DNA from 2 places in the Jatrophihabitans endophyticus genome. Region 2 is predicted to be linked to the other one. Evidence: riboswitches for the same ligand, from Rfam matches in the RefSeq annotation. Region 2 holds a riboswitch; the other holds the start of a gene.

Region 1 (15,663 bases), on a different contig from region 2:
AGGGGCGGGCGTGCAACACCCTCACCGGCAGCGTGTTGATCCGCTCGATCACGACGAACCAGTTCGGCGGCGTCACCGAGCTGGACGCGTCCTTCACGCAGTACTGCGACGGGTCGAAGGTGCCGCTGAACGGCAGCCTGCAGTACCACGCCCCCGTGCGGCACGCGGTGACGCTGACCTCGTCGCACCCCGTCACGGTGCTGGGCCAGCCGACGACGCTCACCGCGCAGGTGCACCGGGGCTCGTCCGTCTTCTTCTATGACGGCACCAAGCGCATCGGCCGGGCCAAGGCAGACTCGTTCGGGCTCGCACGCCTGACCACGGCCACGCTCAAGGCCGGCACCCACCAGCTCACCGCGCGCAGGGGCAAGCACTCGTCGGTCCGGGTGCGTCAGCGCGTCGACGGAAGCGCGACGTCGTTCTGGTTCCGCTCCGTCGGCGGCGACGGACTCGCCACCGGCGCCACTGCCGCGTACACGCCGACCTCGAGCCAGATGCCGATCTCCGCCACGACGAGAAAGATCACCGTCGACGTCGGCGGTGACGCCTCGTGGGACGTCGTCGTGCAATCACCGACCCGCACGGCACTGCGCCCCGGCACGTACGAGCACACGCAGCAGGGGCCGACGGCGACGTCCGCGGGCGTGATGATGTACGGCGGCGGCAACGCCTGCGACACCCAGAGCGGCTCGCTGCACGTCTCGTCGCTGCGGGCGAACAAGCGCGGCGTCATCACCGCCGTCGCCCTCAGCTTCGCCGTCTACTGCAACGGCTCTGCCTACCCGCTGCGGGGAACGCTGCACTACACCGCAGCCTGACGACGCGGCCGGCGCGCTCGGAGCTCGAGTGCGCCGGCCCAACTCGAGCGATGACCTAGCGCGACTGCCGATGCCCGGGCGCAGTGTCTGCCACCCCGAGGCACAATCTTGTCGTGCGGCTCGGCGGCGATCTCGACTCCCACTACCTGCCTGGTGATGAGTACAACCAGCCCCACTACCGGGTGAGCTTGTGGACCGGGACCACCGAGGAGTGGGTCGAGATCTACGAAGCTGACGTGGACGAGGTGCTCACGTGGGTCGCTGCCCATTCCGACGGACGGGCAGCGACCATCTGGGCACGGATCGCCTTGCAGGGCGGCGAAGATCAACAGATCATCGACGTCCGACTGCGCGGGATCGATCCCACTGGGTACGACGAGGATTACCCGCCCTGGGCGGAACGGGTCGGTTCGCCGACTGCCCGTCCGGATGGGGCTGCGGCGGAGGCCTCAGCCACGCGGATCAGCGAGTAACAGCCGCAGCTGGCCGGCCGCCGCGGGCTGCTGAAGCCGACGAACACGCGTCCTAGTCGTCTGGCCAGAGGCAATCACCGCGGGCGACCGCGGCGACGACGACCTCGGTCACCTCGATCAGGATCGCCTTCGCCGACACCGGCATCACGAAGAGAGTTCGCGCGGATCTGAACGAAGTGGCAGGGGCGTCGACCGTGATCTTCCATCCGGTGTCACCCCATGCCTCGAGGTTGCGTCCCAGGTACTGCGCCACGGAGCCGAGATCAGAGCCCATGGCCAGTTCGCCGGCCCCGGCGAGCGGGGCGTTGCGGACCACGTTGACGTAGTACAGCTCACCCTGCGGTGAGTAGACGTCGACCCGCGCGATCAGCTGTGCCGACAGCCGCTTGCGCCGCGGTCGACGACGATCGGTCCGCACCCGCCACCGCGGTGCAGGCAACGCGCGTTCGTCATCCACGCCCGCAGTATCGCCCGACCGCGAGCGGAACGTCACTGAGCGCGGACGCGGGCACCGGACCAGATCGACCAGCCGCCCAACCCGAGGTACAACACCCCGCTGGCACGAGTGCTCGTGCCGAGCAGCCGGCGGCTGCTCCCAATGCGTTGGCGCAACGCACCGGCGAGTAGGGCGTAGATCGAGTCCGAGAGCAGTCCGACGACGCAGAACACGGCGCCGAGAACGACCAGTTGCCCGGTGACGGAGCCGGAGCCACGGTGCACGAACTGCGGGAAGAAGGCGAGGAAGAACAGCGCGACCTTCGGGTTCGACAACTCCACGACCACGCCCTGGACGAAGGCGCGGCGCCTGCGGCTCGCGATGTCGCGCTCGTCGCTCGCGGCTTGCGCCGGCGGTTGCTCGCCGATCCTCCCGCCGGCCCGCCACGCGCGCACACCGAGGAACAGCAGGTAGGCGCCGCCGAGATAGTGCAGGGCCGACAGCGCCGGGGCGGAGGACGCGAGCAGCGCGGCGAGCCCGAAGGTGGTGGCGACGGCATAGGCGGCGGCGGCGAGCGCGCACCCCAGCGCCGCCGCCAGTGCCACGCGCCGCCCGCCGCGCAGACCCTGCGCGGTGACGTACAGGTTGCTGGGGCCGGGAACCGCCGCGAACGCCGCGACGACCAGCACGAACGTCGTCAGCGTCGACAGCGAGGGCACCGCCCCAGTCTGCCCCCGTCGAAGGCGTTGCGGGAGTACTCCGTCACGTCGCCAGGGACCGGGCCATGCAGACCGACGACGCGCTGTCGACGTAGGGGCCGAACTTCGCGATCGGCTCGAAACCGTGCCGGGCGTAGAACCGGATCGCGGCGTGCTGGTGGACGCCGGTCTCGAGACGGACGAGGTGCGCCCCGGCCGCGGCGGCGTGGTCGAGCAGCGCGGTGATGACCGCCGACGCGACGCCACGTCCGCGGTGCGAGGGGAGGACGTAGAACCGCTTCAGCTCGGCGGTGCCGTCGTCGGCCACCTCGACACCACCGACGCCGACGTAGGCACCGTCGTCCGACGCGCCGACGAGGTGGACGCCGCCCGCTTCGAGTCGCTCGACGGAGTAGCCGAACATCTCGCTCTCGTCGTACCCGCTGGAGGCCAGCTCGGCGGTCAGCGCGTCGACGAGCGGCAGGACGTCACGAACCGAGACAACGGCGACCTTCACCTGTCGCACTCTCACCGACCACTGTTTCGGCGCGGTTACCCGGCGCCCGCTCGTCCGTCCGGGAACCGCTGCGACCATGGACCCATGAAGTTCCGCGCCGGTCTGCACGGCACCGTGAACGCGGTGCTGGGCGCGGTCTTCGCGCCGCTGTTCGCGGCGCTCGCCGTCGTGTGCGGCATCCAGGTCTCGCGCGGCAGCGACGTCGGCTGGTCCTGTGCCGGCGGCATCCTGGCCCTCGTCAGCTGCCTGGTGATGGCCGCGGTGCTGGTCGGCGGTGTCTCGACCTGGCGGACGGTGATCCTCACGCCCACCGGCCTGTCCCTTCCCGGCTTCACGCTGCGCCGCGGGCTGTATCGCGACGACGTGCCACTCGCCGACATCGCCGTCGTGGAGCTGAGGTATCGCTCGGAACCGCGCAACGGTCGCTGGCAGCTACGCGTCGTCCGGCGGGACGCGACGGCGCTGTGCTGCGACAGCATCACGAGCTCGCGCAGCTCCGCCGGCGCCGGTGGCACGTCCGCCATGCGGTCGGTCGATCGGCTCCGGGTCGCGGTCGAGGACGCGCAACGACGCGCGTGACCGACCTGCCCGGGCTAGCAGGTGGGCGAGTGGCAGGGGAAGAGCTTCTTGTACACCTTGTGCGTGGCCGCGACGCTCTTGTTGATCTCGAAGTGCATCGGGTCCTTGCGATGCTGGTAGTCGCCGCCCCATCGGATCACGCCCGAGTAGCGCTTGAGCCGCTTGTGAATGGCCGCGATCTGCTTCTTCGTGAACGAGTGGGCCGCGGTGGTGTTCAGTGGGTGGCGGGTCGCGTTGAGGTCGATCGCGGTGCCCGACGCGTGGTTGGAGTACGTGGTCTGGGAACCGCGGATCTTGCGGTACGACCAGCCGTAGTCGTCACCGGCCTTGTAGAGACTCAGCTTCTCGACCTGCTTGTTGTACCAGTTGGCGAAGTCGACCAGGAGCACGCCGGCGTCGCCCTTGCGCAGCAGCAACCCGTGCTTGGTGCCCGGCACCTTGTAGGTCGCCAGCTTCGACGAGGTCGACTTGGTGATGACCGTCCAGCCGTTCTGCGACTTGGCGGTGGCGGCCGATGCCGACGTCGCCGAGGCGATGAGCAGCGCCGCCGAGGTCAGGAGTCCGAGCAAGGCCGCGAAAAGCTTCGTGCGCATGGCAATCCCTCCGAATCGGTCATCGTCGTGACCTGCGGGTCATAGTGCCGAGAACCGTCCGTTATGGGAAGGGCGGGTCGGGACGTCGCCACATCAGCAGGTAGCGCCAGAGCAAGCAGCCGGCACACGTGCACACCGGGCAGCACCACCCGGGCCTGCTCGCGCACCTGGCGCGTGGTCAGCTCGGCGTCGCGCGTCGGCATGCGCCGGTGGTCGGGATCGTGGCGCAGGGGCGAGCCCGGCCGGGTGCGGTCGCCTCCGGCGGCCAGTACGAGACCGATCAGGTGGTGCCAGGTCGAAGCGACCAGTTCGACGGGCAGCTCGCGCGGCAGGTCGCGACGCGGCAGGGCGACGACGGCCAGCACGCCGCCGGGGCGCAGCGCCTCGGCCAGCCGGGCGAGCGTCGCGGCGAGCGGCAGGTGGTGCAGTGCGGTCATCGAGACGATCGCGTCGTAGTGCCCGGCGGGCAACGGAACCGTCGTGACGTCGGCCAGCCGGCAGTCGACGTTGTCGGGCACGCGGCGGCGGGCGGCGTCGATCATCGTCGGGTCACGGTCGAGGGCATCGACGTGGCGGACGCGGGCGGCCAGCGCACCGGCCAGCCGGCCGGCCCCGCAGCCGACGTCCAGGACGCGCTCGGCGCCCGCGGGCACGGCGCGCAGCAGCAGCCGGTCGTAGTAGGCGTTGTGGTCCCACGGCAGCACGGGTTCATCCTCCCTGGGACGAAGGGGGCGAGAGCGACGTTCTGGCATGATCGCCGCCGTGGGCGGTCCCGCGCATCGAAACCTGCGGACGCGCACGACCGGTCTGATCCTCGCGCCGGCGCTGGCGATATCCGGGTGCGCCGGGGGTTCCGCCTCCCGGGGCGGTGACACCATCGCCGGATCACGCAGCGCACCTGCATCGACGCCCACCACCTCGTCCGCGTCCCGCAGCGTCGGTTCGCCGGACCGAGACGTCCCACCCCGGTGCCACCGCGGCGAGGTGCTGGCGGTCGGTAGGTCGGCTCTCGATGCAGCTCTCGGCCGGCGTTACCTGGCCGTCGACGTGCGCAACTGCACGGGCCGTCCGGTGCGGCTGACTCGACCGGTCGTCACCGGGGTGACCGCCGCCGGCCGCAGCGGCGCGCTCCGGGTCGTGCCGACCCCCGTTGCGCATCGGCAGGAACGAGCGTTCATGCTCGGGCCCGGTCGGACGGCCTCGGCCGGGTTGTCGTGGCGGGCCGAACCGCGCGACGAGCGCATCCGCGAGCTCCGCATTGCCGCGACCCCCGCCGACCCCGCGCACGTCGTGCCCCTCGATCTGCTGGAGCTACGGCTCACCAGTCGCCTCGACTACTACCCGTGGGTGTCGCGACCCAGCGACGTCTTCTCCTGACATACCGGCGGCGTACGGATCGGGTGCCGTGTCACGCGGCCAGGTGACCACCGGCTGGAACTCGTGATCGCGGGCGTCGGCCGCCGAGGTGGCGACGTGATCATGTCGGCACACCGACCGATGCGCATTGACCGGATCGGCGCGGGGCTGTTACGGTGCGCTCGGCCGGGCAGCCGCCCGTGCAGCAAGACCAGCCCACGCAGGGGAAGCCGGTGTGAACCCGGCGCTGACCCGCAACCGTGAGCCGCGCAGCGATGCGAGGCGAGCCGGAATGCCTGCCGGGCTGGGTGGTCAGTGTCTCGTCGCGGTAGCGAGACGGTGCCCGGCCCGTTCGTCGGTCGTCGCCGTGTCGCGTTGCGAGCACTCCGAACGAACGGACGTCGCTCATGACTCCCTGCCCCACCCGCCGGAGCCGCGCCGTCGCGGCCGGGGTCATCCTCCTGCTCGCCGGTGCTCTGATCACCGCGGCGCCCGCCGGTGCCAAGCCCGCCAAGACCACCAAGCCCGCCGAGCCGAGGAAGACCACGACATCCGTGAGCGCGTCACGCGCCGTCGCGGGCGCGCCGCTCGCGCTGACCGCGAGGGTCAGGCCGCGTCCGACGGGCGGCACGATGCGCTTCACCATCGCCGGCAGGACGCCGAAGACGTGCGCGAAGGTCGCGGTGCGCGCCGGGTCGGCGCGGTGCGCCGCCACCGCCCCGGCCGCGGGCCGGCGCACCGTCACCGTCCGGTACTCCGGGGTGCGAGCGAGCGCGAAGTCGAAGCATCGGGCCTACCGTGCGTCGAGTATTCGGCGCACCGTCACGGTGGCGGCGAGACCCGGCACGACCCCGAAACCGGCGGCCGGCACCATCGTCGGCAGCACCGGCTCGTGCACCACCAGCAAGGGCGCGCTGGTGGCGGTCAGCTTCGCGACGTGGTCCGGGCCGATCGTCCGTGGCTGCGACACGACCCCGACCACCGGCATCGACCTGCTCGACACGGCCGGCTTCACCACCGCCGGCACGCAACACGACGGCCCGCAGTTCCTGTGCCGTATCGGCCATGCGCTGTTCGACAGCGGCACGCAGTACCCGAAGCCGGCCACCGAGTCGTGTGTGAGGACGCCGCCGGCGAGCGCGTACTGGTCCTACTGGCTGGCGCCGAAGGGATCGAACACCTGGTCTTATGCGCAGTTCGGCGCATATTCGCAGCGGACGATCGACGGCGACGTCCAGGCGTGGACCTACGGCGCCACCGACGTCGAGGGCACCACCGGCAAGCCCGCCTTCACGCCGAACCAGGTGCGGGCGGGATCGAGCGCGACGGCGAGATCCGCGCCGGCTGCGCAGCGAAGGGCTGCGCCCGCGCCGCGCGCCGACGTCGGGAAGGCGACCGACTACCTGCTCACCGCCCCCAACAGTGCCGGCGACGGACCGCAGCTCAAGGACGGCCACTACTACGACCAGTACGACCTCGGTTTCGCCGACTACGGGTTGACCGTCGACGCGGTGTACGCGCTCGCCGCGTCCGGCTCGGACGACGCCGCGTTGCGTCGCATCATGGCGTTCCTGGACAGCGCCGGAACCGACGGCAGCGACCGGTCGATCAACGACTACACCGGCGTCGGCACGGAGTACGCCGGCGGCGGCTCGGTCGGCAAGGTCGCGCTGGCCGCACTGATGACCGGCTACGACCCGCACGCGTTCGCCGGCCACGATCTCGTCGCGACCCTGGCCGAGCTGGTCTGCACGAAGGCGATCGATAGCGTCTGCGCCGCGCCCGGCAACTACCGTTACTCGCCGTCGACCTTCGCGCAGGCGCTGCCGATCATCGCGCAGCTACGCGCCGGCGACGCCAAGGGTGCGAAGCGTCCGATCGCCTACCTGGAGAGCCTGCAGCACGCGTCGGGGGCGTTCCCCAGCGTGCTGCCCGGCGCCGACTCCGAGACCGACAGCACCGGCATCGCCGCGATGGCGCTCGCCCTCGTGCCGGGCGCCGAGGCGCGCACCCGGCTGGCGAAGGCGCTGTCGTGGCTCGCTTCGCAGCAGACCGCCGACGGCGGCTTCCCCGGCGCGGCCGGCGACTCGACCAACTCCGCCGCCATCGCGATCCAGGCGCTGCGGCTCGACGCGCAGACCTACGCGACCCGGATCGAGCGAGCCGAGGCGTTCCTCGCCGCGGCGCAGAACGCCGACGGCGGCTTCGACGTCGACGCCGACGCCGACGGCTCGGACATGCGAGCCACGACGCAGGTGCTCGGCGGTGTCGTCGGCACCCCGTTCGGCTCCGTGCTCGACGACCTCGACGCCAAGGACGTCGGTACGTCCGGGGCCACCTACCTCGTCGACCAGCTGACCGGCGGCGACCACTACGAGACGGTCTACGACGGGACGGCCTACCCCGACCAGGGGCTCACCGCCGACGGCGTGTTCGCGCTGCTGGCCACCGGCGGGCACGCCGCGTCGGTCTCGGCCATGACGTCCTACCTCGAGAAGCAGGTCGACGCGTACGCCGACCCGACCGGGGCGAACTTCGGGCCCTACAGCGGGTCACTGGCCAAGCTCGCGCTGGTCGCCGAGGCCACCGGCGGCGATCCGCACTCCTTCGGCGGGGCCGATCTGCTCGCAGTGCTCGCCGCGAACGTGTGCACCGAGGCCCAGGGTGCGGGGCAGCCGTGCGTCGCGGTCGGCGACTTCCGCAACAACTACGCCACGGTCTCGCAGGCGCTCGGAGTCCTCGCCCTGCAGGCATCGCCGGACGACGGTGACCATCTCGCCGCCACCGACCCCGCCGTCGTGCGGCTGCACCAGCTGCAGTGCGACGACGGCGGCTTCGCCAGCACGCTGCGCAGTGCCGGGGACGGCTGCACCTCCGACGTCGACACCACCGGGTACGCGGTGCAGGCGCTCGCCGCCGTGGCGGGTACCGACACGTGGATCGGCGCGGCGCAGCACTACCTGCAGGACCGGCAGCGCACGACCGGTCTGTTCCCGGGGGCAGCGGGGGACAACGCCAACTCCACCGCGCTGGCCGCCGACGCCCTGCAGTCGCTCGTCACGGCCCTGACCAGCCCCACCGCGGACCCGCCGCAGCCGCAGACGATCACGCCGATCGCGCCGTGGCAGTCGTCGCTGCGCGGCCTGCGTTCGCTCGCGACCCCGGCCGGCGGCTTCGCCCTCACCGGCGGCGCGGCGCCGGACCTGCGCGCCTCCACGCAGGCGGTCGCCGCGGCGGCCCAGCGCAGCCTGCTGGAGCTGTCCGGCGCGACGATCCTGTCGCTGCCGCGTGCCGCGGCTGCCGACCCGCCCGCCGTCCCCGGCGGCGGCTCGAGCTCCGGCGGAACGCCGTCCGGCCCCGGCACGACCTCCTCGGCGGCCGGCCACGGGAGCGGCAGCCCGGGCACCGAGACCTCCGGGGCCGTGCCGAACGGCGACTCGGCGTCGCCGGTCGCCGACGGTGCGGCGGGCACCGCCGACACCGGCGTCCCGACGCTGACCCTGCTGCTGTGGGCGGCCGCCCTGCTCACGCTCGGCGCGGCCCTGAGCGTCGCCGCCCGCCGCGGCGCGCGCCCCGGGCGTGGCGGGACGCACCGATGACGGCGTGGCGGCGCTCCGCCGTCCTCGGCGCGATCGCCGTCGCGCTCGTCGTGGTGGTCGGTCCGGTGCTCGGGTCGCCCGCCGCCCAGGCGAGCCCGGTCGGCGACTGCGGGCCGAGCACGGGAACCGTCGTCGCCGTCGACTACTCGCACTGGGACGGCCCGATCGTGCGCGGCTGCGACCTCGACAGGCCCGCGTCCGGCATCGCCCTGCTGAACGACACCGGGTTCCGCACCACCGGCACGCAGCACGACGGCCCGCAGTTCCTGTGCCGCATCGGCAACCAGGCCTGGGATCACGGCACCCAGTACCCGACGCCGAGGGACGAGGCGTGCGTCCGGACGCCGCCGGCCTCGGCGTACTGGTCCTACTGGCTCGCCCCGAAGGGCAGGAACAGCTGGTCGTACAGCCAGTTCGGCGCGTACGCCGACAAGCCCACCGAGGGCGAGGTGCAGCTGTGGATCTTCGGCGGCACCGACATCACCGGCGCCGACGGCGACCCGGTGAACGGCTTCCCGGTGTGCACCCCGAACTCGCTGCGTGCCGGCGGGTCCGCCTCGACGTGCACCCCCACGGGCACCGAGGCCGGCCGGGGCGTGGGCCACGGCGGGTCGAGACGGACGGCCGCGAGCCGGACCGCCGCGGTCGGCCGCGGTCACGGCGGGGCCGCGGACGGGCACCGGACGTCGTCAGCCGCCCGGCGGGCCGAGCCGACCGCGACGCAGGCGGGACGGTCGACGGCCCGGGCCTCGACCGCGCCGCTCGCGCCGACCGCCGGCCGCAGCGCCGCCACGCACGGCACCGCGACGACGGCAGCGGGTCGGGCCGTCGCCTCGTCCGCGGCCGGCTCGTCGCTCGGCGCGCGGGCCGCGGGCAACGTCGTCGACGCGCGTCCTGCGTCGACGACACGGCCGCCGGCGGGGTCGGCGGTACCGCTCGTCGTCGGCATCGGCCTCGCCGCCGTGCTCGCCGTCGGCGCGGGCTGGGCCGTCCGGCGACGGCGACGCCTCGACACCGACCAGGGCTGAGCGGGTGCCGACGGCGAGCGCCCTCGCGACCGCGCGCACGCCGCGGCAGCTGCACCCGGTGGCCTGGTGGAGCTGGGCGATCGGAATGGCGGTGGCGGCGAATCGGACGAGCAACCCGCTGCTGCTCGTGCTCGTGCTGGCCGTGCTCGGCCTCGTGATCGCGTGTCGTCGTAGCGACGCGCCGTGGGCGCGGGCCTTCCAGTACTACCTGGTCCTCGCGCTGGTCGTGATCGTGACGCGGGTGGTCTTCCGCGCGGTGTTCGCATCCGGGATCCAGCCCGACGACCACATCCTGTTCTCGCTCCCGCACCTCGACACCCCCGACTGGTACGCCGGCATCCGGCTGGGCGGTGCCGTCTCGCTGGAGGCCACGCTGTCGGCCGCCTTCGACGGTCTGCGGCTGGGGACGCTGTTGTGCTGCGTGGGAGCGGCGAACGTGCTGGCCAACCCCAAACGGGCGTTGCGGGTGTTGCCGGGCGCGCTGTACGAGCTCGGGGTCGCGGTGGTGGTCGCGCTGAGCGTCGCCCCGCAGCTGGTCGAGAGCGCGCAGCGCGTCAACCGTGCGCGCCGGCTGCGCGGCGGCCACGGCAGGGGGTTGCGGCCGCTGCGTTCGATCGTCGTCCCGGTGCTGGAGGACGCGTTCGAGCGCTCGCTGCGCCTCGCCGCCGGCATGGACTCGCGCGGGTACGGCCGCGTCGGTGACGTGAGCCGGGCCCGTCGGCGGATCACCGGACTGCTGCTGTCGCTGGGGATGTGCGGCTTGTGCGTCGGCGTGTACGGGCTGGTCGACCCGACCGTGCCGCGGCTGCTCGGGCTGCCCGCCGTGGCGACGGGCGTGCTGCTGTGCGCGGCCGGCCTGCACGCGGGCGGCCGACGGGTGCAGCGCACCGCCTACCGCCCGGATCGTTGGCGCACGCCCGAGTCACTCGTCGCCGGCGGCGGCGTCGTGTGCGCGACGGTGATGTTCCTGACCGTCGGCTACGACCCGACCCAGCTCAACCCCGGCCTGTACCCGCTCGCCTTCCCCTCGCTGCCGCTGCTGCCGGTGGCCGCGATCCTGGCTGCCGGGGCGGCCGCCCTGACCGCGCCGCCGCCGGTGCGCCGGAGTCCGGCGCCACGTCCGGGCAGCGGCGCGGCCCGCGATCCGCGCGCGGCCCGACCGAGCCGAGCCGGCGACGAGTTGGCGGGGGTGTAGATGATCGAGTTCGACCACGTCAGCGTCACCTACTCCGGCGGCACGACCCCGGTCCTGCGGGACGTCTCCCTGCGGGTGGACGAGGGCGAGCTGTGCCTCGTCGTCGGTCGCACCGGCTCGGGCAAGTCGACGCTGCTCGGGGCGATCAACGGCCTGGTGCCGCACTTCACCGGCGGGACGCTCGCCGGCAGCGTCCGCGTCGACGGACGCTCGACCGCCGACCACCCGCCCCGGGAGCTCGCCGACGTCGTCGGTGTCGTCGGGCAGGACCCGCTCGCGTCCTTCGTCACCGACACCGTCGAGGAGGAGCTGGCGTACGGCATGGAACAGTTGGCCGTGCCGCCCGCCGTGATGCGCAAGCGGGTGGAGGAGACTCTCGTGCTGCTCGACCTGGTCGAGCTGCGGCACCGCGCGCTGCACGAGCTGTCCGGCGGGCAGCAGCAGCGGGTCGCGATCGGTGCGGTGCTCACCGCACACCCGCGGGTGCTCGTGCTCGACGAGCCGACCTCGGCGCTCGACCCCACCGCCGCGGAGGGCGTCCTCGCGGCGATCACCCGGCTCGTCCACGATCTCGGCGTGACGGTCGTGCTCGCCGAGCACCGGCTCGAACGCGTGGTCCAGTACGCGGACCGGGTCGTGTTCGTCCACGGCGACGGCACCGTCACCGACGACCTCCCGGCCGCGGCGTTCGAGTCGACCACCGTCGCCCCGCCCGTCGTCGAGCTCGGCCGGCTCGCGCGCTGGCGGCCGCTGCCGCTGTCGGTGCGCGACGCCCGCCGCCGCGCCGGCCCGCTGCGTGACGCGCTGGCCGGACGGCCGCTGCCGCCGGCACGCACCGGCACCGCCGGTGGCTCGATCGCCCTGACGGCGGGCAACGTGGTCGTCCGCTACGCCGACGTCGTCGCCGTCGCCGGGGTCGACCTCGACGTGCCGGCGGGGCAGGTCGTCGCGCTGATGGGGCACAACGGCTCGGGCAAGTCCTCGCTGCTCTGGGCCCTGCAGGGCGCCGGCCGGCGTCACGACGGCACCGTCGACGTCGCCGGTCGCGACCCGCGCCGGCTCGCCGTGGCCGAGGCGCGCCGGCTCGTCGGCCTGGTGCCCCAGACCCCGGCCGACCTGCTCTACCTCGGCTCGGTGCGGGCCGAGCTCGCCCAGGCCGACCGCGAGGCGGGCGTCGACGCGGCGACCGCGGGCGGCAGCGCCCGCGCGCTGCTCGACCGGCTCGCACCGGGCATCGAGGACGAGCTGCATCCCCGTGACCTGTCCGAGGGGCAGCGGCTCTCGCTCGTCCTCGCCGTGCAGCTGCGGGCGGCGCCGCGCGTCGTGCTGCTCGACGAGCCGACGCGCGGCCTGGACTACTTGGCCAAGCAGGCACTCATCGGCATCGTCGACGCGCTGGCCGCCGAGGGGCGTGCCGTGATCATCTCGACCCACGACGTCGAGTTCACCGCCGCGGCCGCCGACCGCGTCGTCGTCCTCGCCGAGGGGGAGGTCGTCGCGGACGGCCCGACCGCGGAGGTCGTCGTCGCGTCGCCGGCGTTCGCGCCGCAGACGGCGAAGATCCTCCGGCCGCTGCCCTACCTGACGGTCGCCCAGGTGGCGCGGGCGCTGCCGGGAGCGGCGTCGTGACCGCGACGACGCCGGCACGCCGCGCGCGGGCGGTGCGCATCCCGCGCCGGACCGTGATCAGCGTGACGCTCGCGAGCTTCGTCGGCTTCGTGGCCTTCCTGTGGCCGTTCCTGGTGGACCCGGGCCGCTTCGACGACCGGACGATGGCGCCGCTCATGTTCGGCGGCCTGCTCGTGCTGGTGCTCGCCGTCGTGTTCAGCGAGATCGCCGACGGCGGCATCGACGCCAAGGCGGTGGCCATGCTCGGCGTGCTGTCGGCCGTCAACGCCGCGCTCCGCCCGCTCGGCGCCGGGACCGCCGGCATCGAGACGGTGTTCTTCGTGCTCGTGCTCGCCGGCCGGGTCTTCGGGCCGGGCTTCGGCTTCAGCCTCGGCTGCACGTCGCTGTTCGCGTCGGCACTGCTCACCGGGGGCGTCGGGCCGTGGCTGCCCTACCAGATGTTCGGCTGCGCGTGGGTCGGGCTGTTCGCGGGCCTGCTGCCGCGGGCGCGCGGCCGGGTCGAGATCGCCATGCTGGCCGGTTACGGCGCGCTCTCGGGGTACTTCTTCGGATTCATGCTCAACCTGTCGTTCTGGCCGTTCTCGGTCGACCCGAACAGCTCGATCGCGTTCCTCCCGGGCGCCTCGTTCAGCGACCAGTGGCACCGCTACCTGCTCTTCGACCTCGCGACCTCGCTGGGCTGGGACACCGGGCGCGCGGTCACCAACTTCGTGGCGATCCTGGTCGTCGGCCCCGCCGCGCTCGCGACCTTCCGTCGTGCCGCGCGCCGGGCGAACTTCGAGGCGCCGGTGACCTTTGCCGACCCCGACTACCCGAACAGGCCGTTGAGCTCGCCGTAGGGCAGGGCGTCCGCCGAGGACTCGTACGTGCCGGACGCGAGCACCTCGCGGACGGCGTTGCGCGCGAGACCGTACGCGGCCGCCGCGACCGACGAACCGAGGCTGATGCGGGCCACGCCGAGGGCGGCGAGCTCGGTCACCGGCGGCGCGCCCGGGCCGACCAGGATGTTCAGCGGCGCGTCGATCGCGTCGACGAGGGATGCGACCGTGGCCGGGTCGACCACACCGGGCACGAAGATGCCGTCCGCGCCGGCGTCGAGATACGCCGCGGCGCGTGCGGCGGTGTCGGCGAGGCGGCCTTCGGGGTCGCCGACGTCGCGCAGGTAGGTGTCGACCCGGGCGTTGACGAACAGCTCCGTGCCCGCGGCGGCACGCGCGGCCGCGAGTCGTGCCGTCTGGTCGGCGGTCTCGCGCAGCGGCGTCGGGCCGCCGTGCCAGGCGTCCTCCAGATTGACGCCGGCGGCACCGGTGGCGACGAGCAGGCCGATCGTCTCGCCGACGCCGGCCGGGTCGTCGGCGAAACCGGACTCGCAGTCGGCGCTGACCGGGACACCCACCGCCGTGACGATCCGCCGCACCGCGGCGAGCGCGGTGTCGCGGTCGAGCGCGTCGCCGTCGCGTACGCCGAGGCTCCACGCGACGCCCGCGCTCGTCGTGGCCACCGCGGTCGCGCCGGCGGCCTCGACGACGCGGGCACTGCCCGCGTCCCAGGCGTTGACGAGCACGAGCGGGTGGCCGGGCACGTGCAGCGAACGGAACAGCTCGGTCACGGGGAACTCCTCACAGGCACGGGCCGGTTATCGTCCAGGACGTCACTCTCGGGCACGCGCGCCGAATTGTCCGGCGGTTTTCGGACACCGACGTCGCGCATGCCCGCACCGTCAGCGGAAGGACCCGCCATGCCGTTGCCCGTCGTCGCCGTCATCACGGCCAAGCCCGGTTCCGAGGACCTCGTGCGGGAGGCGTTGAGCGAGCTCGTCCCCCCGACCCGCGACGAATCGGGATGCCTCGCGTACTCGCTGTACCGCTCGACCGAGGACCCGACCGTGTTCGTCACCGTCGAGTCGTGGCGGGAGGCCGACGACCTGGCGGCGCACATGCGTTCCGAGCACATCGCGGCGGCGTTCGCCAAGGCCGGCGACGGCTTCGCGGGACGCCCCGTCATCCACTCGCTGGAAGCGCTCGACGAGGCCTAGGCATCACATCTGGTCGGCACCGCCGCCGGAATGCACGCGGCGCCGATCGCGTCCCCTGCGGGAATGCGATCGGCGCCGGTGGCCGAGCTGTCGGCCCGGAGGCCGGACGATCAGATCGCGACGACGTTCTCCGCCTGCGGGCCCTTCGGGCCCTGCGTGGTGTCGAACTCGACGCGCTGGTTGTCGTCCAGGCTCTTGTAACCGTCACCGGCGATGGCGGAGAAGTGGACGAAAACGTCCTTGGTGCCGTCGTCGGGGGCGATGAAGCCGAAGCCCTTCTCGCTGTTGAACCACTTGACCGTGCCTTGAGCCATGCTTGTTGGTCCTCTCGGGAGCCAGTGATCACGCGCACCGTGCGCGGATCGCGGTCTGCGGCGACGTGGCTTTCGAAGACTGGGCACCGGGGCTACGACAGACGCATCTCAACAAATCCCTGCGTCGCTGGTCGTGCCGAAGAAGGAGGTGCTGACAACCGGGACCGACAGTAGCAGTGATCGCCGCGTGGGTCCCGGCCACCGGTCAGGGGGACCCGAGAGGGTGGCAATCGACGGTGCCCGCGACCGCGCACCGGTCGCCACGATCGCGTCGGTGATTGACCCGGCGGCCCGCCGCTAGTTGACTGACTGCCTGCCGCGCGCAGCGGCACCCGGGGGCGTCGCGGAAGGGGCCGAGCGCATGGCATCGCCGTCGTCCGAGGGCGTCCCGAC
Region 2 (15,663 bases):
CGCCGCCGACCTGATCACGCTGCGGGCGCAGCGGCTGCTCGCCTCGTGCCGGGTGTGCCTCTACGCCGGCTCGCTCGTACCGGCCGAGGTGCTCGCGCACTGCCCGCCCGACGCCCGCCTCGTCGACACCGCCGACCTCACGCTGGACGAGATCGTCGCCGAGCTCGTGGCCGCCGACGCCCGCGGCGAGGACGTCGTCCGGCTCTGCTCGGGCGACCCGTCCGTCTTCAGCGCCGTGGCCGAGCAGGTGCGCCGGCTGGAGCAGGCCGACGTCGCGTACGACGTCGTGCCCGGCGTCCCCGCCTTCGCGGCGGCGGCCGCCACCCTGGGGCGCGAGCTGACGGTGCCCGCGGTCGCGCAGAGCGTGGTGCTGACCCGTTTCGCGCAGCGGGCGACGCCGATGCCGGCCGGCGAGGACCTCACCACGCACGCCACCCCGGGGACGACGCTGGTGCTGCACCTCGCGGTCCAGGCGATCGACGAGGTCGTGGCGCAGCTGACGCCGCGCTACGGCGCCGACTGTCCGGTGGCCGTCGTCGCGTACGCCAGCCGCCCCGACGAGGTCGTCCTGCGCGCCACGCTCGCGACGATCGCCGCGCAGGTCCGGGCGGCGGGCGTCCGGCGGACCGCCGTCGTCGTCGTCGGGACGGCCCTCGCGGCCGCCCACTTCCCCGACAGCCACCTGTACTCGGCGTCCCGCACCCGCTGACCCTCGCCGGTGATCCACATCCGGTTACCGCCGTCCCGGCGACGGCAAGTGGATGTCGATCACGGGGTGGGGCGGCGCAGCAGGTAGGTGTCCATGATCCAGCCGTGCTGCTCGCGCAGCTCCGCGCGCCGGCGGGTGATCTCGGCGGCGACGTCACCGAGCCGGCCCGCGATCAGCACCTCGTCGGGCGTGCTGAGGTAGGCGCCCCAGAAGACCTCGAGGTCGGGGTCGAGCGCGGCGGCGGTGAAGCCCTGGTCGAGCATGACGACGGCGCTGTCGAGGCCGTCGGGCAGCCCGTCGGCGATGCGGCGGGCGGGCGTGACGTGGATCGGCTCGCCGATGCGGTTGAGCGGGATGCGGTGCGCCGCCGTGAGCGCGTGCACGCTCGTCACCCCGGCGATCACCGAATAGCCGAACTCCACGCGCCCGCCGGCGAGGATGCGGTCGATGACGCGCAAGGTGCTGTCGTAGAGCGCCGGATCGCCCCAGACGAGGAACGCGCCGACCCCGTCCTCGGCCAGCTCGCCGGCGATCGCGTCGGCGAAGCGGTCCGCGCGCGCGGCATGCCAGTCGGCGACGACACCGGTGTAGGCGTCGGCCCCGTCGGGGCGGCGCTCGCGGGGCGGGTCGGCGATCTCGACGACGCGGAACCTGTCCTGGTCGCGGACGTGGCGGCGCAGGATCTCGTCGCGTACGTCGAGCAGACCGGACTTCGCGGCTCCCTTGTCGACGACGAAGAACACGTCGACGCGGTTGAGCGCCGCGACGGCGGCGACCGTGATCTGGTCGGGATCGCCCGGGCCGATGCCGATGACGAGGATCTCGCGCACGGCCATAGTGTGGTGGACGTGCGCGTGCTGGTGCTCGGCGGGACCGGCGAGGCCCGCGACCTCGCCCGTCGACTGGTCACGGCCGGCGCCGACGTCACGAGCTCGCTGGCGGGCCGGGTCAGCCGGCCCGCGCTGCCGGTGGGCGACGTCCGCATCGGCGGCTTCGGTGGCGCTGCCGGGCTCGCCGAGTTCTTGCGCGAGTTCGCGCCAACCATCGTGGTCGACGCCACGCACCCCTTCGCTGCCACCATCTCCGCCAACGCGGCGGCCGCCTGCGCGGCGACGTCCGTCCCGCTGCTCGTGGTGTGCCGCCCCGGCTGGACCGCGCGGGCCGGCGACGACTGGACCCGGGTGTCCGACATCGCGGCGGCCGCCGAGCACGTGCGGACGTCACCGGCAGGCACCGTCTTCCTCACCACCGGACGGCGCGACCTCGCCGTGTTCGCCGACGACGACCGGCACGACTACCTGGTGCGGATCGTCGATCCGCCCGACGTGCCGCTGCCGCCACGCACGACCCTGCTGCTCGACCGCGGCCCGTACGACCTCGACCGCGAGCGCGCGCTGCTGCAGGCGCACGACGTGCGGCTGCTGGTGACGAAGGACAGCGGCGGCCCGCTCACCGTCGCCAAGCTGGACGCCGCGCGCGAGCTCGGCGTCCCGGTGCTCGTCGTCGACCGGCCGCCGCTGCCCGACGGGGTGACCGCCGTCGACACCGTCGACGCGGTGCTCAGTCGGCTGCCGGGTAGCGCCGCGGGGTGAAGACCCGCGGCTCGCCGGTGACGGCCAGCGTGCGCGTCTGCGAGGACCCGACGATGAGCAGGCAGCGCATGTCGACGGTCTCCGGGTCGAGCTCGCCGAGCGTGGTGACGGTGACGGTCTCGTCGTCGCTGCCCACGGCGCGGCCGACGACGACCGGCGTGACCGGGTCGCGATGGCGCAGCAGCACGTCCCGCGCGTCGTGCAGCTGCTGCCGTCGGGTCTGCGAGGCCGGGTTGTAGATCGCGATCGCGAGGTCGGCCCGCGCGGCGGCGTCGAGGCGGGCGGCGACGACGTCCCACGGCTTGAGCCGGTCGGACAGCGAGATCACCGCGTAGTCGTGGCCGAGCGGCGCACCCGCGCGGCTCGCGACCGCCTGCGCCGCCGTCAGCCCGGGGACGATGTCGACGGGCACGCCGGCGTAGCGCTCGTCGGTCGCGGCCTCGAGCACCGCGCTCGCCATCGCGAAGACGCCGGGGTCGCCGGAGGAGACCACCGCGACCCGGCGGCCGCGGCGGGCGAGGTCGAGGGCGAACTCGGCCCGCTCGGCCTCGACCTTGTTGTCGCTCGCGTGGCGCCGCTGCCGCGGGTTGGCCGGGACCCGCGCCACGTAGGTGGAGTAGCCGACGACGTCGTCGGCGGCGGCCAGCACCGCCATCGCCTGCGGGGTCAGCCAGTCACGACCGGCCGGCCCGAGCCCGACGACGTCCACCCGCCCACCGGCCGGCGCCGCCGCGGTCCCGCCGCCCGTGGCGGTGGCGACCGGGTCCTGCGCGGCCTCCGGGCCGGGGACGATCACCAGCGACATGTACGGCACCGAGGCCGGGTCGACGTCCCCGGCCCGCTCGGTGCGCTGCGACGCGGCGGACGCCCGTTCGACGTAGTAGGCGTCCTCGATGCGGCCGGCGTGCTTGAGCGCGTCCTGGACACCGGCGAAGTGGCGGGAGACCTTCATGATCGCGGCGGCGTCGGTCTGCGCCAACCGCTCGGCCAGGACGTCCGGCGGCAGCGTGCCGGGCAGCACGGTGAGCACGTCGTTGCCCTCGACGAGCGGCTGCGCGAGCGCCGCCGCGGCCGCGCTGACCGACGTGACGCCCGGGACGATCTCGGTGCGGAACCGGCCGGCGATGCGCTTGTGCATGTGCATGTACGAGCTGAAGAACAGCGGGTCGCCCTCGGCCAGCAGCACGACGTCGCGGCCCGCCGCCAGGTGCTCGGCGAGCCGGGCGGCGGCGGCCTCGTAGAAGTCGTTGATGGCGCCCTCGTAGCCGCCCGGGTGCTCGGTCGTCTCGGTGGTCACCGGGTAGACGAGCTGCTCCTCCACCTGCCCGTCCCGCAGGTACGGCTCGGCGATCGCGCGGGCGACCGAGCGGCCGTGCCGCGCCGAGTGGTAGGCCACGACGTGCGCCGCGCCGATCAACCGGGCCGCGCGGACGGTCACCAGCTCGGGGTCGCCCGGGCCGAGCCCGACGCCGTAGAGCGTGCCTGCTCCGGTCGGTGCCGCCATCACTCCTCCTCGCTGGCGATCGCGTTCACCGCGGCCACCGCCATCGCGCTGCCGCCGCGGCGGCCGTGCACGACGAGATGCTCCAGGCCCGACGCCGCGAGCGCCTCCTTCGACTCGGCCGCGCCGATGAAGCCGACCGGGATGCCGAGCACGGCGGCCGGCCGCGGCGCGCCGTCGGCGACGAGCTCCAGCAGCCGGAACAGCGCGGTGGGCGCGTTGCCGATCGCCACGACCGCGCCGTCGAGGCGCGGCAGCCAGTGGTCCAGCGCGGCGGCCGAGCGGGTGTTGCCGATCCGCGCAGCCAGCTCGGGCACGCCGGGGTCGGACAGCGTGCACACGACGTCGTTGCCGGCCGGCAGCCGCGAGCGCGTGATGCCCGAGGCCACCATGTGCGCGTCGCACAGGATCGGCGCGCCGGCCAGCAGCGCCGTCCGCGCCGCAGCGACCACCTGCGACGAGTACCCGAGGTCGCCGGCGAGGTCGACCATGCCGCAGGAGTGGATCATGCGCACCGCGACGCGGGCGACGTCGACGGGCAGCCCGGTGAGGTCGGCCTCGGCCCGGATCGTCGCGAACGACCGGCGGTAGATCTCGGCGCCCTCGTGCACGTAGTCGTAGCGGGTCTCAGCCATGCACGGCCTCCGTCCGGTAGCCGGTCCCGGTGGCGACCATCGTGACCTCGACATCGGACGTGCGACCGCACGCCCGCTCGCAACCGACCCAGTGCACCCGCCGGCCGGGATGGGCGCGCAGCCCGCCGGCGGCGTCGGCCTGCACGTCGGCGTGGGCCTTGGCGCAGCGCGGCCGGCCGGCGCACGCGCTCACCAGCCGCCAGGGTGAGGCGGGGTCGGTGACCAGGCCCGCGTCGCCCGGGTCGGCGCCGGCGGTGGGCTGCGGGATCACGACCGAGCGCCACGGGGTGACCCGGACGCGCGGGGCGTGGGCCCCGAGCCACCGCGCCTGCGCCGACGTCAACCGGCCGAGCGGCGGCGCGACGACGAGCGCGACGCCGCCGTCGAGCCGGGCGACGCGACCGAGCGGCGGGGGTCCGGACCGCGCGCGGACGACGCCGTCGTGGCGGCGCTCGGCCGCCGGTCGGCGCCAGGCGCCGCCCGCGCCGGCGAGGAACGTCCGCGCCTCGTCGACCATGCCGCGCGCGACCTCGTCGGGCCGGTCCCCGGCGCCCACGACCCGCAGCACGTCCGGGGCCAGGCCGGCGATGTCGCCACGGCCGTCGTCCAGACCGAACAGGAAGCGGCCGGACAGGCCGTCGAGGCCCGGGTCGTGCCGCAGCCGGTCGTCCAGCGCGCGCACGTGCGCGGTGAGGTCGAGCGGCGCGGTGCGCTCCGGCGGCGCGGTCAGGCCGGCGAGCGGCGACGCGAGCACGTTGCGGACGAGGTCGCGCGCCGGCACCGGCAGCAGCCCGGCCGCGGTCATGCGGCGCGCCAGCTCGTCGGCGCCCGCCGCCGTCATGCCGCGCACCTGGACGTTGCCGCGCGACGTCAGCTCGAGGCGGCCGTCGCCGACCGCGTCGGTGGCGTCGGCGAGGGCGTGCAGCTCGGCGGCCCCGAGCCGTCCGCCGGGCAGCCGTACCCGGGCCAGCAGCCCGTCCGCGGCCTCGATCAGCCGCAGCAGCCCCGGACAGCGGTCCGCGGCGAGGGTCGGCGGGGTCGGCGGCACAGCGGCCGATCGTACGGGGCGCCTGCCGCGCCGCGGACGCGCACGTCACCCTGCCTCCGGTGTCACACGGCCCGTGTGCAGCCCGTATACGCACTGCACACGGGCCGCATACGGGCTGCACACGCGCTGTCGGACACTCGCCGGGGCGGCACCCGCCGGGCCGCCGGTCCGCGCGGCGGCGCCCGGCCACGGCGCCGGTCACGGCGCCGGAGACGGCGCGACCGGCACGGTGACGCTGTGAGACGCTGGGGCGGTACCGGAGCCGCAGGAAGCTGGTGCGAGTCCAGCGCGGTCCCGCCACTGTGAGTCCGATCGTGATCGGGCGAGTCAGGAACTGCCCCGGTGCGTCACAGCCGCCATGCCCGGGCGCGGACCCGGGCCGTGAGGAGCCCCGCGTGAGCACCATCGTCCTGCTGTCGACATCGGACACCGACCTGCTCTCGGCCCGCGCGAGCGGCGCCGACTACTGGCTGGCCAACCCGGCCCGCGCCGACGGCGGCCCCGATCACCAGCAGTCGAGCGGGACGTTCGAGGCGGCCGAGCTGATCGTCGTCCGGCTGCTCGGCTCGCCGGACAACCTGTGCAGCGGGTTCGCCCGGTTCCAGGACGCGGGCAAGCCGATGATCGTGCTCGGTGGCGAGGCGACCCCCAACGCCGAGCTGATGGCGCTGTCGACGGTGCCCATCGGCGTCGCGGCCGAGGCGCACCGCTACCTGGCCGAGGGCGGCCCGGCCAACCTCGCGGGGCTGCACGCGTTCCTCTCCGACACCGTGCTGATGACCGGCGAGGGGTTCGACCCGCCCACCCCGATGCCGTCGTGGGGGCATCTCGACGGTGTCGCGCCGGCCGTGGACGCGGAGCGGCCGACCGTCGCCGTCCTGTACTACCGCGCCCACCAGCTCGCCGGGAACCTGAACTTCGTCCGCACCCTCGACGCCGCGGTCGAGGCGGCCGGCGGACGCGCGCTGCCTATCTTCTGCTCGTCCCTGCGCGCGCCCGAGGACGCGCTCGTCGACACCCTGCGCGCGGCCGACGCCGTGATCGTGACGGTCCTGGCCGCCGGGGGGACGACGCCGGCCGCGGCGCAGGCCGGCGGCACCGACGAGGAGTGGGACGCCGCCGCGCTCAGCGGGCTGGACGTGCCGGTCCTGCAGGCGATGTGCCTCACCTCGTCGCGCGACGCCTGGGTGGAGTCCGACGACGGCCTCTCGCCGATGGACGCCGCCAACCAGGTCGCGATCCCCGAGTTCGACGGTCGCATCATCACCGTCCCGTTCTCGTTCAAGGAGGTCGGCGAGGACGGCCTCACGCATTACGTCGCCGACCCCGAGCGCGCCCGGCGCGTCGCGGGGATCGCCGTGAAGCACGCGCGGCTGCGCCGCATCCCGAACGCCGACAAGCGGATCGTGGTGATGCTGTCGGCCTACCCGACCAAACACGCCCGCATCGGCAACGCGGTCGGCCTCGACACCCCCGCATCCACCGTCGGGCTGCTCGCCGCCATGCGCGACGCGGGGTACGACCTCGGCCGCGATGTCGCCACCGACCTCCCCGGCGTCGACGAGCAGGACGGCGACGCGCTCTTCCACGCCCTCATCGCCGCGGGCGGGCAGGACGAGCAGTGGCTCACCGAGGAGCAGCTGGCCGGCAACCCCGTCCGCATCGCCGCCGCCGACTACCGCCGCTGGTTCGACACCCTCGACCCGGTGCTCCGCGACGCGGTCACCGAGCACTGGGGCGCCGCCCCGGGCGAGCTGTTCGTGGACCACTCGAACTCCGCCGACGGCGAGATCGTGCTGGCGGCGCTGCGCTCGGGCAACGTCGTGGTCATGGTGCAGCCGCCGCGCGGCTTCGGCGCCAACCCGGTCGCGATCTACCACGACCCGGACCTGCCGCCGAGTCACCACTACCTCGCCGCGTACCACTGGGTGCGCGAGCAGTTCGGCGCCGACGCGGTCGTGCACGTCGGCAAGCACGGCAACCTCGAGTGGCTGCCCGGCAAGACCGCGGGGCTGTCGGCCGCGTGCGCCGCCGACGCGGCGATCGGCGACCTGCCGCTCGTGTACCCGTTCCTCGTGAACGACCCGGGCGAGGGCGCGCAGGCCAAGCGGCGCGCGCACGCCACCATCGTCGACCACCTCGTCCCGCCGATGGCCCGGGCCGAGAGCTACGGCGACATCGCCCGGCTCGAGCAGCTGCTCGACGAGCACGCCAACATCGCGGCGATGGACCCGGGCAAGCTGCCCGCGATCCGCGCCCAGATCTGGACGCTCATCCAGGCGGCCAAGCTCGACCACGACCTCGGGCTGGACGACCGGCCGCACGACGCCGAGTTCGACGACTTCCTGCTCCACGTCGACGGCTGGCTCTGCGAGATCAAGGACGCGCAGATCCGCGACGGGCTGCACGTCCTCGGCGGCGCCCCCGTCGGCGAGGCGCGGGTGAACCTGGTGCTGGCGATCCTGCGGGCACGGCAGATGTTCGCCGGCGCCCGCTCGCTGCCGGGCCTGCGCGAGGCGCTGGGCCTCGTCGAGGGCGCCGGCGTGGACGCCGACGAGCACGAGGCCGAGGCCCGCCGCCTCGTGCAGGCCCTGGAGGACGCCGACTGGTCGCCCGCCGCCGTCGACGGGCTGGCGAGCGGGACCGTCGCCGACGTGCTGCGTTTCGCCGCCACCGAGGTCGTGCCCCGCCTCGCCGGCACCGCGGCCGAGATCGACCACGTCCTGCACGCGCTGGCCGGTGGCCACGTGCCCGCCGGCCCGTCCGGCTCGCCGCTGCGTGGACTCGTGAACGTGCTGCCGACGGGGCGGAACTTCTACACCGTCGACCCGCGCGCGGTGCCGTCCCGGCTGGCGTGGGAGACCGGGCAGGCGATGGCGAACTCGCTGCTCGAACGCCACCTCGCCGACACCGGCGAGTACCCCGCGTCGGTCGGCCTGTCGGCGTGGGGGACGTCGGCGATGCGCACCAGCGGCGACGACATCGCCGAGGTGCTGGCGCTGCTCGGCGTCCGGCCGGTCTGGGACGAGGCGTCGCGTCGGGTCAGCTCGCTCGACGCGATCCCGCTCGCCGAGCTGGGGCGGCCCCGCATCGACGTCACCGTGCGCATCAGCGGGTTCTTCCGCGACGCGTTCCCGCACGTCGTGACGATGCTGGACGACGCGGTGCGGCTGGTCGCCGACCTCGACGAGCCGGCCGAGTCGAACTTCGTCCGCGCGCACGCGCAGGCCGACCTCGCCGAGCACGGCGACGAGCGCCGCGCGACCATCCGCATCTTCGGCTCCAAGCCCGGTGCGTACGGCGCGGGGCTGCTGCCGCTGATCGACGCGCGCAACTGGCGTGACGACGCCGATCTCGCCGAGGTCTACGCGGCGTGGGGCGGCTTCGCCTACGGCCGCGGGCTGGACGGTCGCGAGGCCCGGCCGGACATGGAGACGGCGTACCGGCGCATCGCGGTGGCGGCGCACAACACCGACACGCTCGAGCACGACATCGCCGACTCCGACGACTACTTCCAGTACCACGGCGGCATGATCGCGACCGTCCGCGCGCTGACCGGCCGGGCGCCGCGCGCCTACATCGGCGACTCGACCCGTCCGGACACCGTGCGCACCCGGTCGCTGGCCGAGGAGACCGCGCGGGTGTTCCGCGCCCGCGTCGTCAACCCGCGCTGGATCGATGCGATGAAGCGCCACGGCTACAAGGGCGCCTTCGAGCTCGCCGCCACCGTCGACTACCTGTTCGGCTACGACGCCACCGCCGGCGTCGTCGAGGACTGGATGTACGAGAAGCTCGCCGACAGCTACGTCCGCGACGCCGACACCCGGGCCTTCTTCGAACGGTCCAACCCGTGGGCGCTGCACGGCATCACCGAGCGGCTGCTCGAGGCCGCCGAGCGCAAGCTCTGGGACTCCCCCGACCCCGAGACGCTCGACGCCCTGCGCCGGGCCTACCTCGAGACGGAGGGCGACCTCGAGGACCGCTGACCCCGCCGAGCGCTCGGTCGGCATCCCGACCGGTCGCCGTCCGTGCGACCACCCGACGGGTGCGTGACCACCCGGCGGTGGATGGGGACCCTGAACTACGGGGGCCCGGTGCAATGTCGGACCCGTCTGCTTGGATCGGCGGTGTCGACTCGGCACGCCCGAGCCCGGCACTCCTACGCATCAAGCCGCGGTGCGCACCCGGATCGAGCCGGAGGCTCCGTGCTGCGCCCACGTCGTATCGCCGTCATCGCCCCCTCGCGTTCGCCGCTGGCCGAACCGTTCTCCGGCGGGCTGGTCGCGCACGTGTGGGCCCTGTGCACGAACCTGCTGCAGCGCGGTCACGACGTCACCGTGTTCGCCTCGCCCGGCAGCGACCCGCGGCTGCCGCTCAGCGACATCGCCCTGACCGGGCCGGTGCTGTCCGAGGACGCCCGCGCGGACGTCTCGATGCCGCCCGACGTCGTCCTGGACGAGCACCACGCCTACCTCAGCGTCATGATGCAGCTGGCCGCGCAGCCGGGACGCTACGACGTCGTCCACAACCACAGCCTGCACCACCTGCCCATCGCGATGGCACGCTTCGTCTCCACGCCGATGGTCACGACGCTGCACACGCCACCGACGCCGTGGCTCGAGAGCGCCGTGCAGTCCGGCCCGCGCACCGCGATGCGCTTCGTCGCGGTCAGCGAGCACACCGCCGGGCGCTGGCGGCCGCTGCTCGACCACGTCGACGTCGTGCCCAACGGCGTCGACCTCGCGCGCTGGCCGGCCGGGCCCGGCGGCTGCGACCTCGCCTGGACCGGGCGGCTCGTGCCCGAGAAGGCGCCCCACCTGGCGATCCACGCCGCGCGCCGCGCCGGTCGCCGGCTCGTCCTGGCCGGCCCCGTCGACGACCGCGACTACTACAAGCTCGAGATCGAGCCGCTGCTCGGCGACGACGTCGTGCACGCCGGCCACCTGGACCAGGCGGCGCTGTCGGAGCTGGTCCGCACGTCGGCGGCCGTCGTCGTCACCCCGGTGTGGGACGAGCCGTACGGCCTGGTCGTGGCCGAGGCGCTGGCGTCCGGCACCCCGGTCGCGGGTTTCCGTCGCGGCGGCGTGCCCGAGGTCGTGGACGACAGCTGCGCCCGACTGGTGCGCGGCGGCGACATCGCGGCGCTGGCCGGTGCGATCGACGAGGCGGTGCTGCTGCCCCGCGCCGCGGCGCGGGCCCGCGCCGAGCAGGCGTGCTCGCTGGAGCTGATGATGGACCGCTACGAGGCGCTGCTCACCGGGGCCGTCGCGGCATGACCGCCCCGGCCCGCACTCCCGCACCGTGATCGGCTACTACGTCCACCATCACGGCAGCGGGCACCTGACCCGCGCGAGCACCGTGGCCGCCGCGTGCGCCGAGCCGGTCGTCGCGCTGTCGTCGCTGCCCGAGCCCGCGGCGCACCCGTTCGCGGGCTGGGTCACGCTGCCGGCCGACCCGCCGCTCCCCGGCGCGATGGACGCCGACGCCGGCGGCGCGCTGCACTGGGCCCCGGTGGAGTCACCGGGCTACCGCGCGCGGATGCGCCGGCTCGTGGAGTGGGCCGCGGCCGCGGGGCCGCGGCTCGTGGTCGTCGACGTCTCGGTCGAGGTGGCGGCGCTGCTGCGACTGACCGGCGTGCCGGTCGCCGTCGTCGCGATGCCCGGCGAGCGGGACGACCCGGCCCACACCCTCGCCTACCGGCTGGCGACGGCCGTGCTCGCGCCGTGGCCCCGTGAGGTCTACGACCCCGCGTACCTGCGGCCCTTCGCGGCCAAGACGACGTGGACGGGCGCGCTCTCGCGCTTCGACGGCCACCCGGCGCCGCCGGCCCCGCAGCCGGGCCGGCTGCTGGTGCTGCTCGGCACCGGCGGCACCGAGGTCACCGGTGCCGACGTGGACGCGCTCGCGGCCGCGACCGGCTGGCCGACCCGGGCCGCCGGGGTGGCCGGCCGCCCGCGCAGCGAGGACGTCCTCGCCGACCTGCACGCCGCCGAGGTCGTCGTGACGCACGCGGGGCTGAACGCACTCGCCGAGGTGTCGGCCGCCCGGCGGGCCGCGGTGGTGTTGCCGCAGTCGCGCCCCTTCGCCGAGCAGCACGCGACCGCCGCCGCGCTCGACGACGCCGGGCTGGCCGTCGTGCTGCCCGGCTGGCCGGCGGCCGAGCGCTGGCCGGCGGTCCTGGCCGCCGCCCGCGAGCGGGGCGGCGCGGGCTGGGCCCGGTGGAACGACGGGAGTGGGGCGCGGCGCTTCGCCGCCTGCCTGGCCCGCACCGCCCTCGTCGGGGCACCGGCGTGACCGCCCGGACCGCCCTCGTCGCCGGCCGCACCGCCGTCGTCACCGTGGTCTCCGGCCGGCACGCGCACCTGCGCACGCAGCGCGAGTTCCTCGCCCGGTGCGTCCCGGCGCCGGCCGTGCACGTCGTGGTCGCGATCGACGACCCGCAGGTCGCGGCCGTCGTCGACGCCCGACCCGACCTCCCCACCGAGCTGCTCACGCTGCCCACGACCGGTGCCGGACTGCCGGTGGCGGCCGCCCGCAACGCCGGCGCGGCGGCGGCGATCGCGGCCGGCGCCGACCTGCTCGTCTTCCTCGACGTCGACTGCGTGCCGGCTCCCGACCTGCTCGCCCGGTACCGCACCGCGGTGGCGACCCGCCCGGACGCGCTGGTCTGCGGCCCGGTCACCTACCTGCCCCCCGCACCGGACGGCGGGTGGACGGCGCCGGCGCTCGTCGCCGCCCGGGCGCCGCACCCCGCCCGCCCCGACCCGCCGGCCGGTGCGGTCGAGGAGGTCGCGCCCGAGCTGTTCTGGTCGCTGTCGTTCGCACTCCCGACCTCGCTCTGGGCGCGGCTGGACGGCTTCCACCCCGGGTACGTCGGCTACGGCGCCGAGGACACCGACTTCGCCGCGAGCGCCGCCCGGGCCGGCGTGCCGACCGCGGTCGCGGGCGGCGCCGATGCGTTCCATCAGCACCACCCGGTCAGCCGGCCGCCGGTCGAGCACCTGGACGACATCCTGCGCAACAGCGCGGTGTACCTGCGCCGGCACGGCGAGCTGCCGATGGCCGGCTGGCTGGCCGCATTCGCCGAGCGCGGGCTGATCACCGCCGACCGGCCGCCGCGGCGCACGGCCGCGGTGCGGGTCGCGACGGTCCCGGCGCGGCACGACTACCTCGACGCCGTGCTCCCGCCGACGGTCGAGCGGGTCGCGACCGAGCGCGTCGCCGGGTGGGATCCCGACCCGTTGCTCGACCCGTCGGTCTTGCGCGAATCCGCGCAGGACGTCGACGTCGTGCACCTGCACTTCGGGTTCGACCATCTCGCGCCGGCGGACCTGGCGGCGTGGCTGCGCTGCCTGCGCGAGCTGCGGCTGCCGCTGGTCGTGACCGTCCACGACCTGCGCAACCCGCACCACCCCACCCGCGACCGGCACGACGCGCACCTGGCGCTCGTGCTCGCCGCCGCCGACGCGGCACTGACGCTCACCGACGGCGCGGCCGCGGAGTGCGGAACGCGGTTCGGCCGGCGGCCCGAGGTCGTCGCCCACCCCACGCTGCTCGACACCGTCCCGGCCCGGGTGGACGCCGCGACGACCGTCCTCGTCCCGCTCAAGGGGCTGCGCGGCAACGTGCGCGACCCGCTCGACGTCGTGCGCGCCGCCGCCGAGGGCGCGGCGGCCGCCGGCGGACGGGTCCGCGTGCTCGTCGGGCCGACCGTGCTCGACCGGCCGGAGCTCGCCGGGCTGGCCGCACTGGCACCGGACCTCCCCGTCGACCTCGACGTCGCCCCCTACCTGCCGCACGACGAGGTCGTCGCGCGCGTCGCGGCCGCGCACGCCGTCGTCCTGCCCTACCGCTGGGGCACGCACTCGGGCTGGACGGAGCTGTGCCGCGACCTCGGCACGCACGTCGTCGCGCCCGACTGCGGCCACCACCGCGCGCAGTGGGACGCCGTCACGACCTACGGCAACGACGAGCAGCGCGGGCTCGACCGCGGCTCGCTGCGCGCCGCCGTGGCCGCGGTCTGCGCCGCGCCCCGCCCGGCCGCCGCGGACCGCCGCGGGCGCGAGGCCGAGCGCGACCTCGTCCGCGCGCACCACGACGCGCTCTACCGCCGGGTGACCGGGCGATGACCGATGTCGTGCACCTCGTCGTCGGGCCGGCCGAGCACGGCGTCGTGCGGCACGCGCGGCTGGTCGCGGCCGCCTGCGGGCAACGCACGCTGCACGTGGCGTCGATCGACGAGCTGCCCGCCCGCCCGGACGCCGACGTCGTCCACCTGGCCTGGACCGACCGGCTCCTCGGCCCCGCCCTCGACGTCTCCGGCGCGGCCTTCGAGCGCGTGGCGGCGTGGGTCGCCGCCGCCGGCGCCTCCCTCTCGGTGACCCTGCACGACGTCCCGCACGACGACAGCGACCTGCAGCGGCGGCGCCGGGTGCTCTATGCCCGGGTGATCGCCGCCGCGCGGGGGGTCGTCGTCAACAGCCGCACCGAGCTCGCCCTGGTCGAGGGTCTGCCGCCCGGCAGTCTCGACGCCGTGCACTCGTTGCGCGCCGTTCCCCTGCCGCTGGAGCCCGCCCACCCGGCCGAGCCCGGGGGCTCGCCGTTGCCCCCGGCCAGCGTGACCGTGCTCGGCTTCGTCTTCCCCGACCGCGGCTACGACGAGGTCGTCGCCGCGCTCCCGCCGGGCAGCACGCTCGCCGCGGTGGGGCGCGCGTCGGACGGCCACGACGACCTCGTCGCCCGCTACGCCGCGCAGGCGGGCGAGCGCTGGCTGCTCACCGGTTACGTGCCCGACGACGCGCTCGCGGCGTATCTGGCCGATGCCGCCGTGCCCGTCGCCCCGAACCGCCGGGTGACCGCGTCGGCGTCGATCAACACCTGGCTGGCCCACGGCCGCCGACCGCTCGTGCCCGCCTGCGCGTACACGCGCGAGCTCGCCGCCGAGCGCCCCGGCGCGGTGGAGCTCTACGACCCGGACGACCCGGACGCGCTGGCGGCGGCGGTGCGCGCCGCCCTCGCCGACCCCGGCCGCACCCGGCTCGCCCCCGGGACGCCGCGCGGCCCGGCGGTCGCCGACGTCGCCGCCGGCTACCGCGAGCACCTGGCGGCCTGTGCCCCGCCGGCCGTCCGGCACGCCGACGGCCGGCCGGTCGTGCCCGGCAACCGCTGGGACCTCCTCGCGAGCGAACCCGCCGACCCGCCGTCGGTGAGCGTCGTGATCCCGTACTACGACGCGCAGCGCGAGCTCGACCTCGTGCTCACCGGTCTCGCCGCGCAGGACCACCGCGGCGCGCTCGAGGTGGTCGTCGTCGACGACGGCTCCCCCCGGCCACCCGACGTGACCGCGGCGGCGGGCGTGCCGGTCCGCGTGCTGCACCAGGACGACCAGGGCTTCCGCGCCGCCGCCGCCCGCGACCTCGGCGCGCGAGCCGCCCGACACGACGTCCTCGTCTTCCTCGACGGCGACACCGTCCCCGAGCCCGGCTTCGTGCGCGAGCTGACCCGGCTGCCCGCGCGGTGCCCGGACGTCCTGGCCGTCGGCCGGCGACGCCACGCCGACCTCGCCGGACTCCCGGCGAGCGCCCTGGCCGACTGGTGGCACGGTCGTGTCAGTCCCCCCGAGCTGACCGAGCCGGCGTGGCTGCGGGACGCCTACCGCGACACCGCCGACCTGCTGCACGCCGACCGCCGGTCCTACCGCTTCGTCATCAGCGCCGTGCTGTCGATGTCGGCCGAGCTGTACCGGCGGGCCGGCGGCTTCGACCCGCGGTTCGTCGGCTACGGCGGCGAGGACTGGGAGCTCGCGCACCGGGCCCGCAACGCCGGCGCCGTGCTCGCGCACGTGCCGGCAGCGGTGGCCTGGCACGACGGCCCCGACTGGGCCGACCGCGGCGACACCGACACCCGGACCGCGGGCAAGGACCGTGAGACGCTCACCCTCGCCGCGCTGCTGCCCGACCCCGAGTCCCGCGGCCCCGGACCGTGGCTGCCCTACCCCTCGGTCGTGGTCCGGGCGGGGTGCGTGGGCGACGTCGACGCGCTCGCGACCGTCCGCTCTGCCCGGGCGGCCGGTGCCGACTGCTCCTTCTGGTTCGCAGCGATCGACGGGCCGGGCGCCGAGCACGTCCTCGCCGGGCCGGGTGTCCAGCTGGGCGACCCACCGGCCGACGTCCTGGCGC

Evidence for each region. Region 2 has a riboswitch for cobalamin ahead of cobN (cobaltochelatase subunit CobN). Riboswitches for the same ligand answer to the same signal wherever they lie in the genome.
Region 1: another riboswitch for cobalamin. It lies ahead of BUE29_RS09915 (prenyltransferase/squalene oxidase repeat-containing protein); the one in region 2 lies ahead of cobN (cobaltochelatase subunit CobN).

What each region holds. Positions count from the first base shown of each region.
Region 1 is NZ_FQVU01000002.1:984,036-999,698, forward strand. Features, by position in the region: gene BUE29_RS09870 (Ig-like domain repeat protein) at 1-818, shown strand, start outside; gene BUE29_RS09875 (hypothetical protein) at 932-1,291, shown strand; gene BUE29_RS09880 (hypothetical protein) at 1,344-1,748, opposite strand; gene BUE29_RS09885 (LysE family translocator) at 1,781-2,446, opposite strand; gene BUE29_RS09890 (GNAT family N-acetyltransferase) at 2,490-2,942, opposite strand; gene BUE29_RS09895 (hypothetical protein) at 3,027-3,521, shown strand; gene BUE29_RS09900 (M15 family metallopeptidase) at 3,536-4,114, opposite strand; gene BUE29_RS09905 (class I SAM-dependent methyltransferase) at 4,075-4,818, opposite strand; gene BUE29_RS23110 (DUF4232 domain-containing protein) at 4,865-5,491, shown strand; cobalamin riboswitch at 5,637-5,788, shown strand; gene BUE29_RS09915 (prenyltransferase/squalene oxidase repeat-containing protein) at 5,878-9,069, shown strand; gene BUE29_RS09920 (hypothetical protein) at 9,066-10,097, shown strand; gene BUE29_RS09925 (CbiQ family ECF transporter T component) at 10,102-11,292, shown strand; gene BUE29_RS09930 (ABC transporter ATP-binding protein) at 11,293-12,921, shown strand; gene BUE29_RS09935 (ECF transporter S component) at 12,918-13,760, shown strand; gene BUE29_RS09940 (isocitrate lyase/PEP mutase family protein) at 13,730-14,530, opposite strand; gene BUE29_RS09945 (putative quinol monooxygenase) at 14,660-14,956, shown strand; gene cspE (transcription antiterminator/RNA stability regulator CspE) at 15,067-15,270, opposite strand; gene BUE29_RS09955 (GAF domain-containing protein) at 15,632-15,663, shown strand, end outside.
Region 2 is NZ_FQVU01000004.1:381,185-396,847, reverse strand. Features, by position in the region: gene cobM (precorrin-4 C(11)-methyltransferase) at 1-709, shown strand, start outside; gene cobF (precorrin-6A synthase (deacetylating)) at 769-1,539, opposite strand; gene BUE29_RS16405 (cobalt-precorrin-6A reductase) at 1,558-2,301, shown strand; gene BUE29_RS16400 (precorrin-2 C(20)-methyltransferase) at 2,270-3,805, opposite strand; gene BUE29_RS16395 (precorrin-8X methylmutase) at 3,805-4,437, opposite strand; gene BUE29_RS16390 (hypothetical protein) at 4,430-5,485, opposite strand; cobalamin riboswitch at 5,716-5,842, shown strand; gene cobN (cobaltochelatase subunit CobN) at 5,881-9,471, shown strand; gene BUE29_RS16380 (glycosyltransferase) at 9,691-10,761, shown strand; gene BUE29_RS16375 (glycosyltransferase) at 10,787-11,779, shown strand; gene BUE29_RS22870 (glycosyltransferase family 2 protein) at 11,776-13,614, shown strand; gene BUE29_RS16365 (glycosyltransferase) at 13,611-15,663, shown strand, end outside.